DNA from 3 places in the Anabaena sp. UHCC 0399 genome. Region 3 is predicted to be linked to each of the others. Evidence: predicted binding sites of a transcription regulator. Region 3 holds the regulator's gene; each other region holds the start of a gene.

What was found. The regulator HrcA, encoded in region 3, represses chaperone genes, less so after heat shock. The targets are predictions, from matches to a motif close to TTAGCACTCNNGANTCNNGAGTGCTAA.
Region 1: groES (co-chaperone GroES) is a predicted target of HrcA. The motif match lies at 2,439-2,465, and genes of this name have one in related genera.
Region 2: groL (chaperonin GroEL) is a predicted target of HrcA. The motif match lies at 1,994-2,020, and genes of this name have one in related genera.

Annotation. Positions count from the first base shown of each region.
Region 1 covers NZ_JAYGGZ010000020.1:48,440-53,105, forward strand. The annotation lists gene VB693_RS12910 (HNH endonuclease signature motif containing protein) at 1-261, opposite strand, end outside; gene groL (chaperonin GroEL) at 366-2,000, opposite strand; gene groES (co-chaperone GroES) at 2,108-2,419, opposite strand; gene VB693_RS12925 (response regulator transcription factor) at 3,531-4,208, shown strand; gene VB693_RS12930 (Rpn family recombination-promoting nuclease/putative transposase) at 4,646-4,666, shown strand, end outside.
Region 2 covers NZ_JAYGGZ010000005.1:53,237-57,902, forward strand. The annotation lists gene VB693_RS04065 (heme oxygenase (biliverdin-producing)) at 1-47, shown strand, start outside; gene groL (chaperonin GroEL) at 279-1,961, opposite strand; gene VB693_RS04075 (MraY family glycosyltransferase) at 2,126-3,208, shown strand; gene fabG (3-oxoacyl-[acyl-carrier-protein] reductase) at 3,420-4,175, opposite strand; gene trxA (thioredoxin) at 4,412-4,666, shown strand, end outside.
Region 3 covers NZ_JAYGGZ010000045.1:5,871-10,536, forward strand. The annotation lists gene VB693_RS21440 (amidoligase family protein) at 1-318, opposite strand, end outside; gene VB693_RS21445 (hypothetical protein) at 385-951, opposite strand; gene VB693_RS21450 (DUF2834 domain-containing protein) at 1,137-1,823, opposite strand; gene hrcA (heat-inducible transcriptional repressor HrcA) at 1,836-2,933, opposite strand; gene VB693_RS21460 (rhodanese-like domain-containing protein) at 3,317-3,676, opposite strand; gene VB693_RS21465 (DUF3352 domain-containing protein) at 3,880-4,666, shown strand, end outside.

The sequences.
Region 1 (4,666 bases), on a different contig from region 3:
TAATTTTTCTATTGTCCATTCTTCTTCGTTCTTGTCGATTAATGTATGATGTGTTGGACATAAAAGAATTAGATTATCGTATTCATTTCTTTGTTCAGAAATAAGGTGACTATCTCCGCGAGGGCCTTGAAGTGAATCAGCAATAATATGAGCCATTTCACCTAGTACGCTTTTTGAACCAACAGGTGTTAATTCAATTTTGCAAATAGCACATCGATTTCCAGAACGACCCCAAAGTATTTTTACGTCTTTCTCTTTCATATTTGATTTCTACATTGTCCTTTGTACCTTCATGTTTGATTGAAAAAAACAGCCGCCTCCTTTGTGGAAGCAGCTGTTTTTTAAACTTATGTGACTACAGAATATTAGTAATCGAAGTCACCGCCGCCAGCACCAGCCGCAGCAGGTGCGCCGTCTTTAGGTTCTGGCTTGTCAACAACGATGCACTCGGTTGTCAACACCATTCCAGCGATAGAAGCAGCGTTTTGCAGAGCAGAACGAGTTACTTTCGCGGGGTCAACAATACCAGCATCGAACATATCTACGAATTCGTTGGTTGCAGCATTGAAACCAACATTGAATGCTTTTTCTTTGACGCGTTCAGCAATAACAGCACCATTCTGACCTGCGTTTTCAGCAATTCTCTTCAGAGGTGCGGGTAATGCACGAGCGACAATCAAAGCACCAGTCAACTCTTCATCTTTGAGGTTGCTGTTAGCCCAAGCTTCTAAGTCTGGGGTGAGGTGAGCATAAGTTGTACCACCACCAGGAACGATACCTTCTTCAACAGCAGCCTTGGTTGCGTTGATAGCATCTTCTAGGCGGAGCTTTTTGTCTTTCATTTCGGTTTCGGTAGCTGCGCCCACTTTTACCACAGCTACACCACCAGAGAGTTTAGCCAAACGCTCTTGGAGTTTTTCTTTGTCGTAGGAAGATTCGGTTTCTTCCAGTTGACGACGAATTTGTTCTACACGAGCCTTAACAGCAACGTCGTTACCTTCAGCCACAATTGTGGTGCTGTCTTTGGTAATGGTGACGCGGCGAGCTTTACCCAGGCTTTCTAGCTTGGTGTTGTCCAGCTTCAGACCAGCATCTTCGGTGATTAATTGACCGCCGGTGAGGATGGCGATATCTTCTAGCATAGCCTTGCGGCGATCGCCAAAACCAGGAGCTTTTACAGCCGCAACGTTGAGTACACCGCGTAGACGGTTAACTACTAGGGTTGCTAAAGCTTCTTTTTCGATATCTTCAGCGATAATCACCAGAGGACGACCAGCGCGAGCTACTTGCTCTAGAACTGGTACTAAATCTTGTACCAGCGCAATTTTCTTATCTGTCAACAACAGGTAAGGCTCATCAAAAATCGCTTCCATCCGTTCTGGGTCGGTGGCGAAGTAGGGAGAGATATAGCCTTTGTCAAAGCGCATCCCTTCGGTAATTTCCAATTCGGTAGTTACAGACTTACCTTCTTCTAGAGAGATAACGCCTTCTTTACCTACTTTGTCCATTGCTTGGGCAATCATCTGACCGACTTCATCGTCGTTACCAGCAGAGATTGACCCAACTTGAGCGATCGCCTTAGAATCTTCTACAGGGCGAGCGTGTTCTTTAATTTTTTCTACCAAAAAGTTGGTAGCTTTATCAATACCGCGTTTCAATAGGATTGCGTTAGCACCTGCTGCTACGTTCCGCAAACCTTCTTTAACAATGGCATGAGCCAATACAGTCGCGGTGGTTGTACCATCGCCTGCTGCGTCGTTAGTTTTAGATGCAGCTTGACGAATCAAAGCAACACCAGTGTTTTCAATATGATCTTCTAATTCGATTTCTTTAGCGATGGTGACACCATCGTTAACGATTTGGGGCGCGCCAAATTTCTTTTCTAGAACTACGTTACGACCTTTGGGGCCAAGGGTAACAGCTACAGCCTCAGCTAGAATGTCAATACCACGCTCTAAGGCGCGACGGGCGTTTTCGTTGTAAATAATGCGCTTTGCCATAGGTGTCTCAATCTCAGGAAGTTATGTCAAATTGGTCTGGAATAATTGATTGGAGGTTGGGCATTGGGCATTGGTTTTGATTCTTATGACCTATGCGCCATTCCCAATTAGTTCACGACTGCTAAAATGTCTTTTTCGGAAAGCAGTACGTATTCTTCAGTTCCGAGCTTGACATCTGTGCCAGCGTACTTGGAGTACAGCACTTTATCGCCAACTTTTACTTCCAATTCTTGACGGCTACCGTCGTCATTACGCTTGCCAGGGCCAAGGGCGACTACTTCACCTACTTGGGGCTTTTCTTTCGCGGTGTCGGGTAAATAAAGACCACCGGCGGTTTTTTCTTCAGACGCGCTCACTTTTACGAAAACGCGATCGCCTAAAGGTTTTACTGTGGATACACTTAGAGATACAGCTGCCATATTTTTTATTTCTCCAGAGTTAGCACTCTCAACTCCTGAGTGCTAATCTATCGAAAACCAACCCCCAATGGCAATGTTTTCAGATGTACGGGTTTCCGAACTAGGTAGGAGAGGAGGTGACAGGTGACAGGTGACAGGTGACAGGTGACAGATGACTAGGGTAGATAATATTTCCTATCCCTAAATGCCCAATTACGTTAGCGGAGCGGGACGTTAGTCCATTACGTAAAGCCTGCGGCATAGCTGCGCTTAGAGCGTAGCCCATTACGAATTACGTTAGCGTTCACGGAGTGTCTGTCTCCGACACGCTGCGCGTTGGCGTAGCCTCTCGGAGAGAACGTAGAGAAGTCCATTACAAATTATCAGTCCCCGTATATACACTCCGTATTAATTCCGTAAGTAAAAATCCTTAATTATTAGTATTTTTCAGGTTCTTTTCCATAAGTTACGAATATTTTTATATGGTCAACTTTATTTGCAAAGTGGGGAAATTAGTATAGAACAGTAATCAGCGAACCGCTTGATGAGTAACAATACAGTGACCTGGTGCAACAAAATACAAGTTTTTTACTTGCGAGTTTGTTGTTCTAGATAGATAATAGTTGTCTACCCGGATAGTGTCTGGTATCGCCAAGCAAACCCGGAGGTTATTGAGCGGATCGTCCAAGAACACTTGATAGGCATAATGGTGGTGAAAGAATATGCGTTTTTAACCCATCCTTTGCCAACAACTCCCCTACTTACTTGTAAACATCTTAAGATTAAGGCTGAACATCGGCAGGGTATTGTAGAGTAGTAAGCCAATGGAAGTGCGGGTTGTTTGACACCTAGGGTCATCATAAGCCAACACTTACTGAGTGAACTAGTGTGAACTAGAAAGATTATTATTTAATCAGTGTTTTTTCACCCGCCACTTTCAAAGGGATATATAATAGCGCATTATAAATACTACTGCTCTACGTATCCTTACTGGAATATTGCTAATGAGCTAGCAGTCTTACAGAAAGTGGAAACTAATTGTGAGACTTCAAGTTAAGCAAGGGTAAGTTAAGTGGGAAAAATGACAACATCTCAACAATCCACCATATAAGGATAACCATTCAAGACCTTGATGGATCGAAGCGCGACAAGTGCCACTGCTATGAAAGAGCCCAGCATGAAAGATCACAAACGACTTCTACTTATTGATGACGACCCTAACCTCATCTTGCTGGTGAAGGACTATCTGGAATTCAGAGGATATGAAGTCATCACCGCAGAAAATGGTCGAGAAGCTTTAGAGATTCTCGAACATGATGTTCCAGACATGATCATCTGTGACGTGATGATGCCGGAAATGGATGGATATACCTTTGTAGAACAAGTCCGGCAAAACGAACGCACCAGTTGGATTCCTGTCCTTTTCCTGTCGGCCAAAGGGCAAAGTGCAGACCGAGTTAAAGGTCTAAATAAAGGCGCGGATGTCTATATGGTCAAGCCTTTTGAACCAGAAGAACTCGTAGCGCAGGTAGAATCTTCCCTGAAGCAAACTATCCGTTGGAAGGAACACCAAACCAAAGGAGGAGAAAACGGTTCTCGTATCCAAGTTCCCTTCGATGTGCAATTAACTCCAACTGAGCTGAAGGTAGTGCAGTTTGTAGCTAGAGGTCTAGCTAACAGAGAAATCGCTGAAGAATTAAATGTTAGTCAGCGTACCGTTGAAAGCCACGTTTCTAATATGTTGGGCAAAACCAATCTCCACAACCGCACTGAATTAGCGCGGTGGGCGATTGAAAATCAAATGGCGTAAATAGCTATCAGCCTTCAGCCGTCAGCTTTACCATAATGAACTGACTGCTGACAGCTGATAGCTTAACCTATTAAGTCCTGTAGTTTAAGGGTAGATTGGTGAAAACTTGGGGTCGCCAATCTTCATTTATTTTGTGGTTATCCCTGTCGAAGTGTAGGTATTATCGCATTAAATTTGGTACGTAAAAAGAGAAAAGAGCGATCATAGACAAACCCAAATTAGGGAGTATCTTCAATGTTTCATTTCATTTTTAAACGCAGAAGGGCGTAAATGTGTCACGCGAACCATCTGTGTTCTATTTTAAAACCTGGGATACTCCCACCTTAAATTAAGTATTATAAAAAAACTCTACGGAAATGAACGTATAGTTTAAGGGAATTATATTATTTCTAATAATATTTCCAAATAATACGTAATCCCATTTCTTTAAACTTGTCATGTATGACAACATCTGCAAA
Region 2 (4,666 bases), on a different contig from region 3:
CACGCCGACGCACACGCGGCAACACTGAACTCGCAACTGCTGAGTAAAACCAATTCAAAATTCAAAATTCAAAATTAACAACGGCTGAATTTTGGAGAGTTGGTAAAAGTAAACTTTTGTAAAGTAAGTTTAAGTAAAATTTAGGGGCAGCTTCCCTAGGTTCATCTGCTTTCAGCAGGCGATCGTGGGGAAGTTGCCCCTAATGTTTTGGGACAGGTGACAGGTTATAGGTGACAGGTGACAGAGTAATAAACACCCTGTCACCTGTTCCCTGTTCCCTAGAACATACCCATGCCGCCCATGCCGCCCATACCGCCCATGCCACCCATGCCGCCCATGCCGCCCATGCCGCCCATGCCGGCATCAGGAGGCATAGCAGCTTTTTTCTCTGGTTTTTCCGCAATGATTGCTTCGGTGGTTAAAACCATCCCAGCAATAGAAGCGGCGTTTTGTAAAGCTGAACGTACTACTTTCGCAGGGTCGATAATACCAGCTGCAATTAAGTCTTCAAATTCCCCAGTTGCAGCGTTGTAACCCATGTTGAATGCGCTGTCTCTGACCTTAGAAACGATTACAGCACCTTCTGCACCAGCATTGTCAGCAATTTGACATAAGGGTGCTTCTAAGGCGCGTTTGATAATATCAGCCCCAATTTTTTCTTCTCCCACAAGGCTGTTCTTAATTTCGTCAACCTTTGTAGATAAGTGAATCAAGGTTGTACCACCGCCGGGAACAATACCTTCTTCTACAGCCGCTTTTGTAGCGTTGAGTGCGTCCTCAATTCGCAGCTTGCGGTCTCTGAGTTCGGTTTCCGTAGCTGCACCCACTTTAATCACTGCCACGCCGCCAGCTAGCTTGGCGATGCGTTCTTGGAGTTTTTCTTGATCGTATTCAGAATCAGTTTCTTCTAACTGCTTGCGAATTTGAGTAATCCGTTTTTGTATTTCTGGCTTGGCAGAACTACCAGCAACAATGGTGGTGTTTTCTTTGTCAATGGTGATTTTGCGGGCAGTTCCCAGCATTTCCAAAGTAGCGGTATCTAAGTTGAGACCGATTTCTTCAGAAATCATCTGTCCATCAGTGAGAATAGCAATGTCTTGCAACATGGCTTTGCGACGTTCACCAAATCCAGGTGCTTTAATTGCAGCTACAGCCAATACACCCCGCGCTTTGTTAACTACCAAAGTTGCTAAAGCATCTCCCTCTATATCTTCAGCAATGATCAGCAAGGGTTGACCCAAGCGGGCAACTTTTTCCAACACAGGGACTAATTCTTGGATGCTGCTGATTTTCTTGTCGGTGATCAGAATACGAACATTTTCGTACTCTACTATCATCCGTTCGTTATTGGTGACGAAGTAGGGGGAAATGTAACCTCTATCAATCTGCATCCCTTCCACTACTTCTAGTTCAGTGGTGAGAGATTTAGATTCTTCAACAGTGATTACACCGTCTTTGGTGACTATTGCCATTGCTTCGGCGATCATTTTGCCGACTTCTTCGTCATTGCCAGACGAGACAGTAGCCACTTGAGCGATCGCACTACCTTCTACTGGCTTGGCTACTCTGGCAATTTCTGCTACGAGTGCTTCAGTAGTTTTGTCGATACCCCGCTTCAAGCTGACCGGGTTGCTACCGGCTGCAACATTCTTCAAACCTTCCTTTATCAAGGCTTGCACCAAAACTGTAGCAGTGGTTGTCCCATCCCCAGCTACATCCTTGGTTTTAGAAGCTACCTCTTGAATTAGCCTAGCTCCAGTATTTTCTAAAGGATCTTCTAACTCAATTTCCTTGGCAACAGTGATACCATCATTAACAATTTGGGGTGTACCAAATTTTTTTTCTAAAAGCACGTTGCGACCTTTTGGCCCCAAAGTGATTTTTACAGCATCGGCCAGGGCATTAACACCCCGTTCCAAAGCCCGACGTGAATCTTCATTAAACGAAATAATCTTTGCCATGTTCCCTTTCTCTAGCGTTTCCATTAGACAATTTAGCACTCACTGGTTCAGAGTGCTAAGTACCCAACCGTCTGAGATCACATCTGAAAATCAAAAAAATTGATTAATATACACTTGATGCTCATGTAGGATACTGGCAGTGATGGTTAAATCGGGAGATGAATCTGAACTTCGAGAACTCCCTTAGGTCTATTGGCATTGCTAACCCTAGCGGCACCGGCTGGTTGGCAGTAGTGTTTACGTTTATATTGGCCTGGTTGGTAACTTGGCGTTTAATTCCCACAGTACGTAAATTTGCTTTGCGGGTGGGTTGGGCTGACCAACCAAATGCGCGAAGACTCAACCGAGAACCATTGCCAAATGCAGGAGGTTTAGCTATTTATGCGGGAGTAATTGCCGCATTGGTATTAGCTATCCTTTTACGACCCATTGAACTGCAAAATGTATTAGCTCAGGTATTGACTATTTTACTGGGAGGTTCAATTCTAGTCTTGGTCGGCTTTATTGACGATCAGTTCGGATTACCCCCCTCTGTGCGCTTGTGGGCGCAAATTATCACGGCATTATTACTTTTTGCCAATGGTATTAGCGTTGATGTTCCTCTAGGTACGCCAATTGACTCCATTTTTTCAATGTTGTTGACAGTGCTGTGGATTGTCGGTATTACCAACGCTGTCAACTTGATGGATGGTATGGATGGTTTGGCTGGAGGAATCAGTTTTATTACTGCCATGAGTTTACTAGGGGTTTCTGCTCAGTTTCCCAACCGCGCAGCAGCTACCTTAGTCTTAGCAGCCTTGGGTGGTGCAGCTTTGGGATTTTTGCGCCATAACTTCCATCCTTCAAGGATCATCATGGGTGATGCTGGGGCATACTTTTTTGGTTATGTGTTGGCGGCAACAAGTATTTTAGGTAACCTACAACGTAATACCATATATGCCCTTGGCCCCTCAATTTTATTCTTGTTGTTGCCAGTGCTAGATACAACGCAAGTATTTATCCGCCGGTTATTAGCAGGCAAAAATCCCCTCAGTACCCCCGGTAAAGACCACCTACATCACCGTTTACTCGCTTGGGGATTCTCCCAACGTCGAGCTGCATTTACTCTGTGGTTAATCACTTTATTGTGCAACTTGCTAGCAATGAGAATCCAAGGTATGAGCTTGGCTGTAATGATGACCACTAGCAGCAGCATCATCCTCCTGCTCGGCTTTACAGTTTGGCAAAGGCTACGCCAGCAGCCTTGAGAGTGTTGATTAGGGACTGGGAATTTTAGATTTTAGATTTTAGATTTTGGATTTTGGATTGAATAATCTAAAATCCACTCATTGTAAATCCACTCATTGAAGGGCTGGGGACTGGGGACTGGGTAGAATTTACGACCCGCTAACAATACTCACTCAGCACGGGCTAAACGCCCCGCTACCGCTAACAGCACTCACCACTCACTCACCCTCTCTAAGCCATCACCATCCCACCGTCAACGTTAAACACCTGTCCTGTAATGTAAGCTGCTGCGGGATCAGATGCGAGGAAGCGTACCATCCCGGCAATTTCTTCTGGTTGACCGTAGCGACCTAGGGGGATGTATTTAAGAATTTCATCGGCTTTGAGGTCGTTTGTCATGTCGGTAGCAATGAAACCGGGCGCAACGGCGTTAACGGTAATCCCACGAGAAGAGAGTTCTTTCGCAACGGTTTTAGTAAAGCCAATCACACCTGCTTTAGCCGCACTGTAGTTAGCCTGACCTGGATTACCCATTTGTCCAGCCACGGAGGTAATACTAATAATTCTCCCAGAACGCTGCTTGAGCATGATTTTACTAACGGCACGGGTACATAAAAATACACCAGTCAAATTTAGGTCAATTACAGCTTGCCAATCTTCTGGCTTCATCCGCAAAAGTAGGGTATCGCGGGTAATTCCAGCATTATTGACTAAGATATCAATGCGCTTAAACTTGTCCATGACAGCATTGATGAGGGCATCTACCTGATCAGCTTGGGAAACATCAGCTTGCAGCGCGATCGCTTCACCTCCAGCACCTGTAATTTCTGATACTACTTTGTCGGCAGCATCACTAGAACTAGCATAGTTAACTATTACAGTTGCTCCATAGGTGGCTAATTCTAGTGCGATCGCTCGGCCAATTCCTCTTGAAGCCCCCGTAACAACTGCTACTTGCCCTTTTAAATTTTCACTTAAAACAGCCATGAACTATTCCTCAAAATTTTTAATTACTGCGCTAATTATTTTATGGTGATTTGTACCTAGAACTGATCAGGAATTCAAAATTCAAAAAAGCATTTGATAGCCAAAATCTCTTTCCTAGTCACCAGTTCTCGGTCTCCAATCTATTTCGCAACAATAAAAACAAAATAATGTTACACCGTTTCTAGAAAGCAGACATTAAGATTGAATTCAATCAATAAGAAATTGGTGTGTGTCACATGACTACTAAAAAACAATTCAACAGCTTTGACGAGATGCTGTCTGATTCTGATGTACCTGTTTTAGTAGATTTTTATGCTGAATGGTGTGGCCCTTGTCAAATGATGGGGCCGATTTTAGAGCAAGTAAATACTCAACTAAAAGACCGTTTGCGCATTGTCAAAATTGACACTGAAAAGTACACAGAACTGGCCACCCAGTATGAAATTTATGCTCTACCAACACTAGTATTGTTTAAGCAAGGTCAACCAGTT
Region 3 (4,666 bases):
CAGTCTCGTGTCATCGCTGATAATGCGATACCATCCTGGTTGCGGTGCTTGAGTTTTGTCTAAGTCGTCTTGCAGAGTTAAATCGTCTACACAGCGCGCTATCAAACATCCTTGCTGATCAATCACCTCAAACCCCAAGGTGAGATTATGGAATAAAGGAGTTCCCGGTACTTGACTCGGTTCAGACTGGGGATAAAAAATGCGACGCACTAAGCCATCATGTTGGTTAGCTATTAATTGCGCTAAATCTTTTCGGCTGAGTCCCTTGGGAGAAATTAACTCAATCTCAAAGCCAATTTTCCAGTTTAATTCAGACATAATTTTCCATAAAATCAGGGTGCATTCAGCACCCCATATTGATTTAAAAATATCAAGTAGGATAATTTATCTCTTTTGAGAACGCGCGTATCTTAAGGCTTGGTCAATTACTTCGTCATTGCCTAAAATTAAATTGCGTTCAATGCGAACTTTCGCATCTATCGCTGATTTTTCACCCCAAAATCTCGCCAGTGCCTCTGCATCATTATAGTTATATGTGGAATCTTGGTAAAATTTGTAGGGGCTGGAATCGCCAGGACGGGGTGTTTGGACGGCTCGTAGTGCTAGCACCCTAGCATCTACAAGCAACTGTTCTAGAATCGCAATGTTTTCTCCTCCCCAGAGAATTTTTCGACCCATTCTAGCCTTTGCATCTTCTACAGTTTCTCCCCAGAAATCTGCTAAAACACGCGCATCCCAATAGTCATATTTGCTAGTTAAAAATGCTCGAAGTTCGCTATTTTTATAGTTTTTAGTTGCTGATTTTGTAGGGTGCTTCAGCAGTTGAAGATGAGATTGGGTTGAGATAGAATTTATAGTTATCTCTTGAGCAACCACTGTATGAATAACAGTGCTAAAAGAGCCTACTAATACACTTAATAATAATAAAAAAATCCGCAGATTATATTTCACTTTCATTACCTAGCAATGTGAGTATTAATAACTATCGAATAGTAAGGACTCCATCTACATACAAGCTGTAAGTAGTTTTTTATTTTGAAATCTTACCTTTTGATGTTATTAATCTCTACCCTTTACAGGTGAACTGTTCCTGAAAATAATAGTTGATACTTTGAAATTTATTGGTACATCCCCATTCAACTGTTTAATGGCAGTTCAATTTGAGATTTTTCCTGTGGGAGTATTACTGTTTCTTGGAGAGGGGGACGTACACACAAATAAATTAACGCACCAAATAGGGGAATCACCGCAAATAACCAGAATAACTGCTGATTTCGCCAACCACGACGCGCCATATCATCTCTTAGTAGTGCTGGAAATAATAGAGAAAGTAAGCAAAAATCTAGACTCATGACATGGATGAAGCGGCTAGTTTGCCACTGTTGGACAAAGTTAGAGGAATCACCTTCAAGTACACCATAGGCGACTAGAATCGCTGCTGCTACGGTGAGAACTACACCAGTCACACGGGAATCTAGCAGCTTAATCAAGGCGTTCTTTTTGCCTGTAAATTGGGGATTGGGTTCTCGTAAAGCTAAATAAGGCAACAATGCAAACACACCGACACCAAAAGATGCAGTTGCAAATGGCCAAGCAGGTATTTTTTGCCCTCTACCATCAATAAAGAGCATCGCACTGTAAATCATCGGCCAGATGCCCATGAGGTAAAATAATGCTATTATTAGGGGGTTTATGCCTTGCCATTCAAAGATAGACAGGTCTTTGATTAGCTCGAAGTTATCGGGACGGTCTGGAGGCGCAAATACAAAAGCATAAACGACGAATCCTAGCCACAGCACCCCAAAAGCAATTTTTCTGACCATGATTTGTTGTGATTAACTGAAGGCTTCTGAGAGATAATCAGCAGCAGCAGTGACAACTGCGATCGCACTTTCGTAATCTAGGCGTGTTGGGCCTAAAACTCCTACACTCCCTAATGGGACTGCACCCCGGCGATAGGTAGAAGAGATTAAGGTACAAGTGCGAATTGGTTCTAGAGGATTTTCTGCGCCAATCCGCACCGTTACCTTTGATTTGGTGCTTTCTTCTCCCTCTGGTTCTTCAAAGATTAATCGCCATAGTTGTTCTTGTTCTTCTTCCAGCAGGTGGAGAATTGTTTGCACTTGCTGGAGTTCGGAAAATTCCGGCTGACGCAAAACTTCCGCCACACCCCGCACCATAATTTGAGTAGCAGTTGGTGCAAGAGTCCGCCGCGCTAATTCAGCGACAGAATCTTTTAAGAATTCCCCATAAAGTTGAAATTCCCGATCTAACTTACTCCAGTCTAGATTGCTGATTTCTAGAAGACTTTGCCCTCGCAAGTGGCTATTCAAGAAGTTAGAAACAATCTGCAACTCCCGATCAATTACTTCTGAGTCGGGTTTTGTTTCTGTTCTGGTTGGGGGTAAATCCATCAGCTTGGAATGGGTTTCATAACCATCCGTTACCAAAATCAGCATGATTCGTCCTGCTTCTATCTGCATTAATTGCAGATGTCGCACAACTACTGTGTGGGTTTGGGGCATGGTAATCAAGCTAATACACCCACTCAAGCTAGCTAAAATCTGTGCTGCTCCTTGTAAAAGTATTTCCATACTCCAGTCTTCCCACTGGAGACGCTGTTGTAAAGCTTGTTCTACATCTTTGGTTAAAGTATCCGTTCGCATCGTGTCCCGCAGAGAGGGTGTAATTAGCTGGTCAACATAGATGCGATAACCGGAGTCAGACGGTACTCTCCCAGCCGAGGTATGTGGTTGGTAAAGTAACCCCGATTTTTCTAGGACACCCATCACATTCCGAATTGTGGCTGAACTAACGCCCAGGTCATACTCATCGACCAAAGCTTTTGAACCCACAGGCTCTGCTGTAGCTATGTAGTGACGTACCGTTGCCCAAAGTATATGCTGTTGTCGATTTGTCAACTGGACTTGCATAAGAGTATGTTTGACTGAGAGCAAATTTTATTCAAGCTTTAAAAAAGTTTTTGAATTTGAATACTAAAAATTTAAGATTGACTAATTAAATTAGCGAAATAAATATTTAATTCTATTTTAGTAGATAACGTGAAAGTATTCAGTTGCTATTGGTCTAGCACACTTTTATGTCGAAAACTTTTAATTCCAACTGTTATTTATCTTTTTCCGTATTATTCTATAGATTGATCAAGTAAATTGTATTCTTAGATACGTATTTTTCCGGGCATGGGGCGATTTAATTCAAAATTCTTGCATCTTGCCCTCGAACGAAGTGAAGGGTCAAAATTAAAAAGCATTGAGGGACTACCTGCCTTGTCCCCACTGCTTCCCTGCTCCCCTGCTCAATACTGGGGAATAGAACTGTCAACTAGGATTGAATAAGCATCAATCCCACCCGAAATATTTTTCACATTAGTAAAACCCTGAACAACTAACCACTGGCACATTTGGGCGGAACGGATGCCATGATGACATAGCACTAAGGTTTCAGCATCAGGATTCAATATGGTGGGAATTTGATCTGACCACTGGGTAAATTCACTCAGTGGTAAATTAACAAAACCGTCAATTTTTGCGAGTGCTAATTCTTGTGGTTCACGTACATCTACTAACTGAATACTTGCATCATTATTAGCAAGACGTTGTGCGAGTTCTTCTACACTAACTTGAGTTATGGGTTGACCCGAAATATTCCCTGTCATGTCGTTTTTGTAAACAATCCTATATTATTCATGTTGACAGAAAATGTGATGACTGGGGAGTAGGGAGTGATGAGTAATGAGTAATGAGTGATGAGTGATGTTAGCGGTAGCGCGGCGTTTAGCCGGTGCTGAGTAGCGAGATAAGGGGGAGGACTCTATTACCCAATACTCCATGCCCAATTATGTAAACCTTTGTGCTAGATATGTCTACTGTAAATACACAACGTTCATTCTCTGGTTTTATTGTAGCTGGTGCGATCGCACTGGTGATTGTGGCGATCGCAGCTGGTTACTGGTTTTTTACTAAAAGTCCAGTGAGCCTGATTGCTTCTACTTCTCAATCTGGTGCGGCGATCTTCGTGTCTAAACTTGCACCTGTTACGGTGTCATTACTGGTAAATCCCGACCGATTGCAGGCTTTGGAAAGTGCTGGAGAAATATCTAAACTCAAAACCAGTTTATTGGCTCAGAGTGGTCTAGATTATCGGCAAGATATTCAACCCTGGCTAGGAAATGAAATTACACTGGCTGTCACCACCCTAGATATTGACCGCGATCCTGAAAACGGCAAGCAACCAGGGTATCTGATGGCTCTAGCGACGGAGAAGCCAGCAAAAAGTAGCGAGTTTATACAGTTGTTATTCTCCAAGCGGGTGTTAGCGGGAGCAAACCTCACAACGGAGGAATATAACGGTGCAAAGCTCATTTATGACGATGCACAACCAAAGCTAGAACCCTTAGCTAGTGCGGTGGTAGATCAGTTTGTTTTGTTTGCCAATGATGCTAGAGTGCTGCGGGATGCAATTAATAATGTCCAAGCACCTGATTTGAGTTTGACTAGTTCTCCCCAATACCAAAAAGCTATCGAACAACTGCCAAAAGGTGCTGTGGCGGTGACTTTCTTCAATCTTCCCACCTTGGCGCAATGGCAAGGGTTAGAACTACCAGAACCAATTTACGATAGTCAAATTACATCTCTGACATTAAACT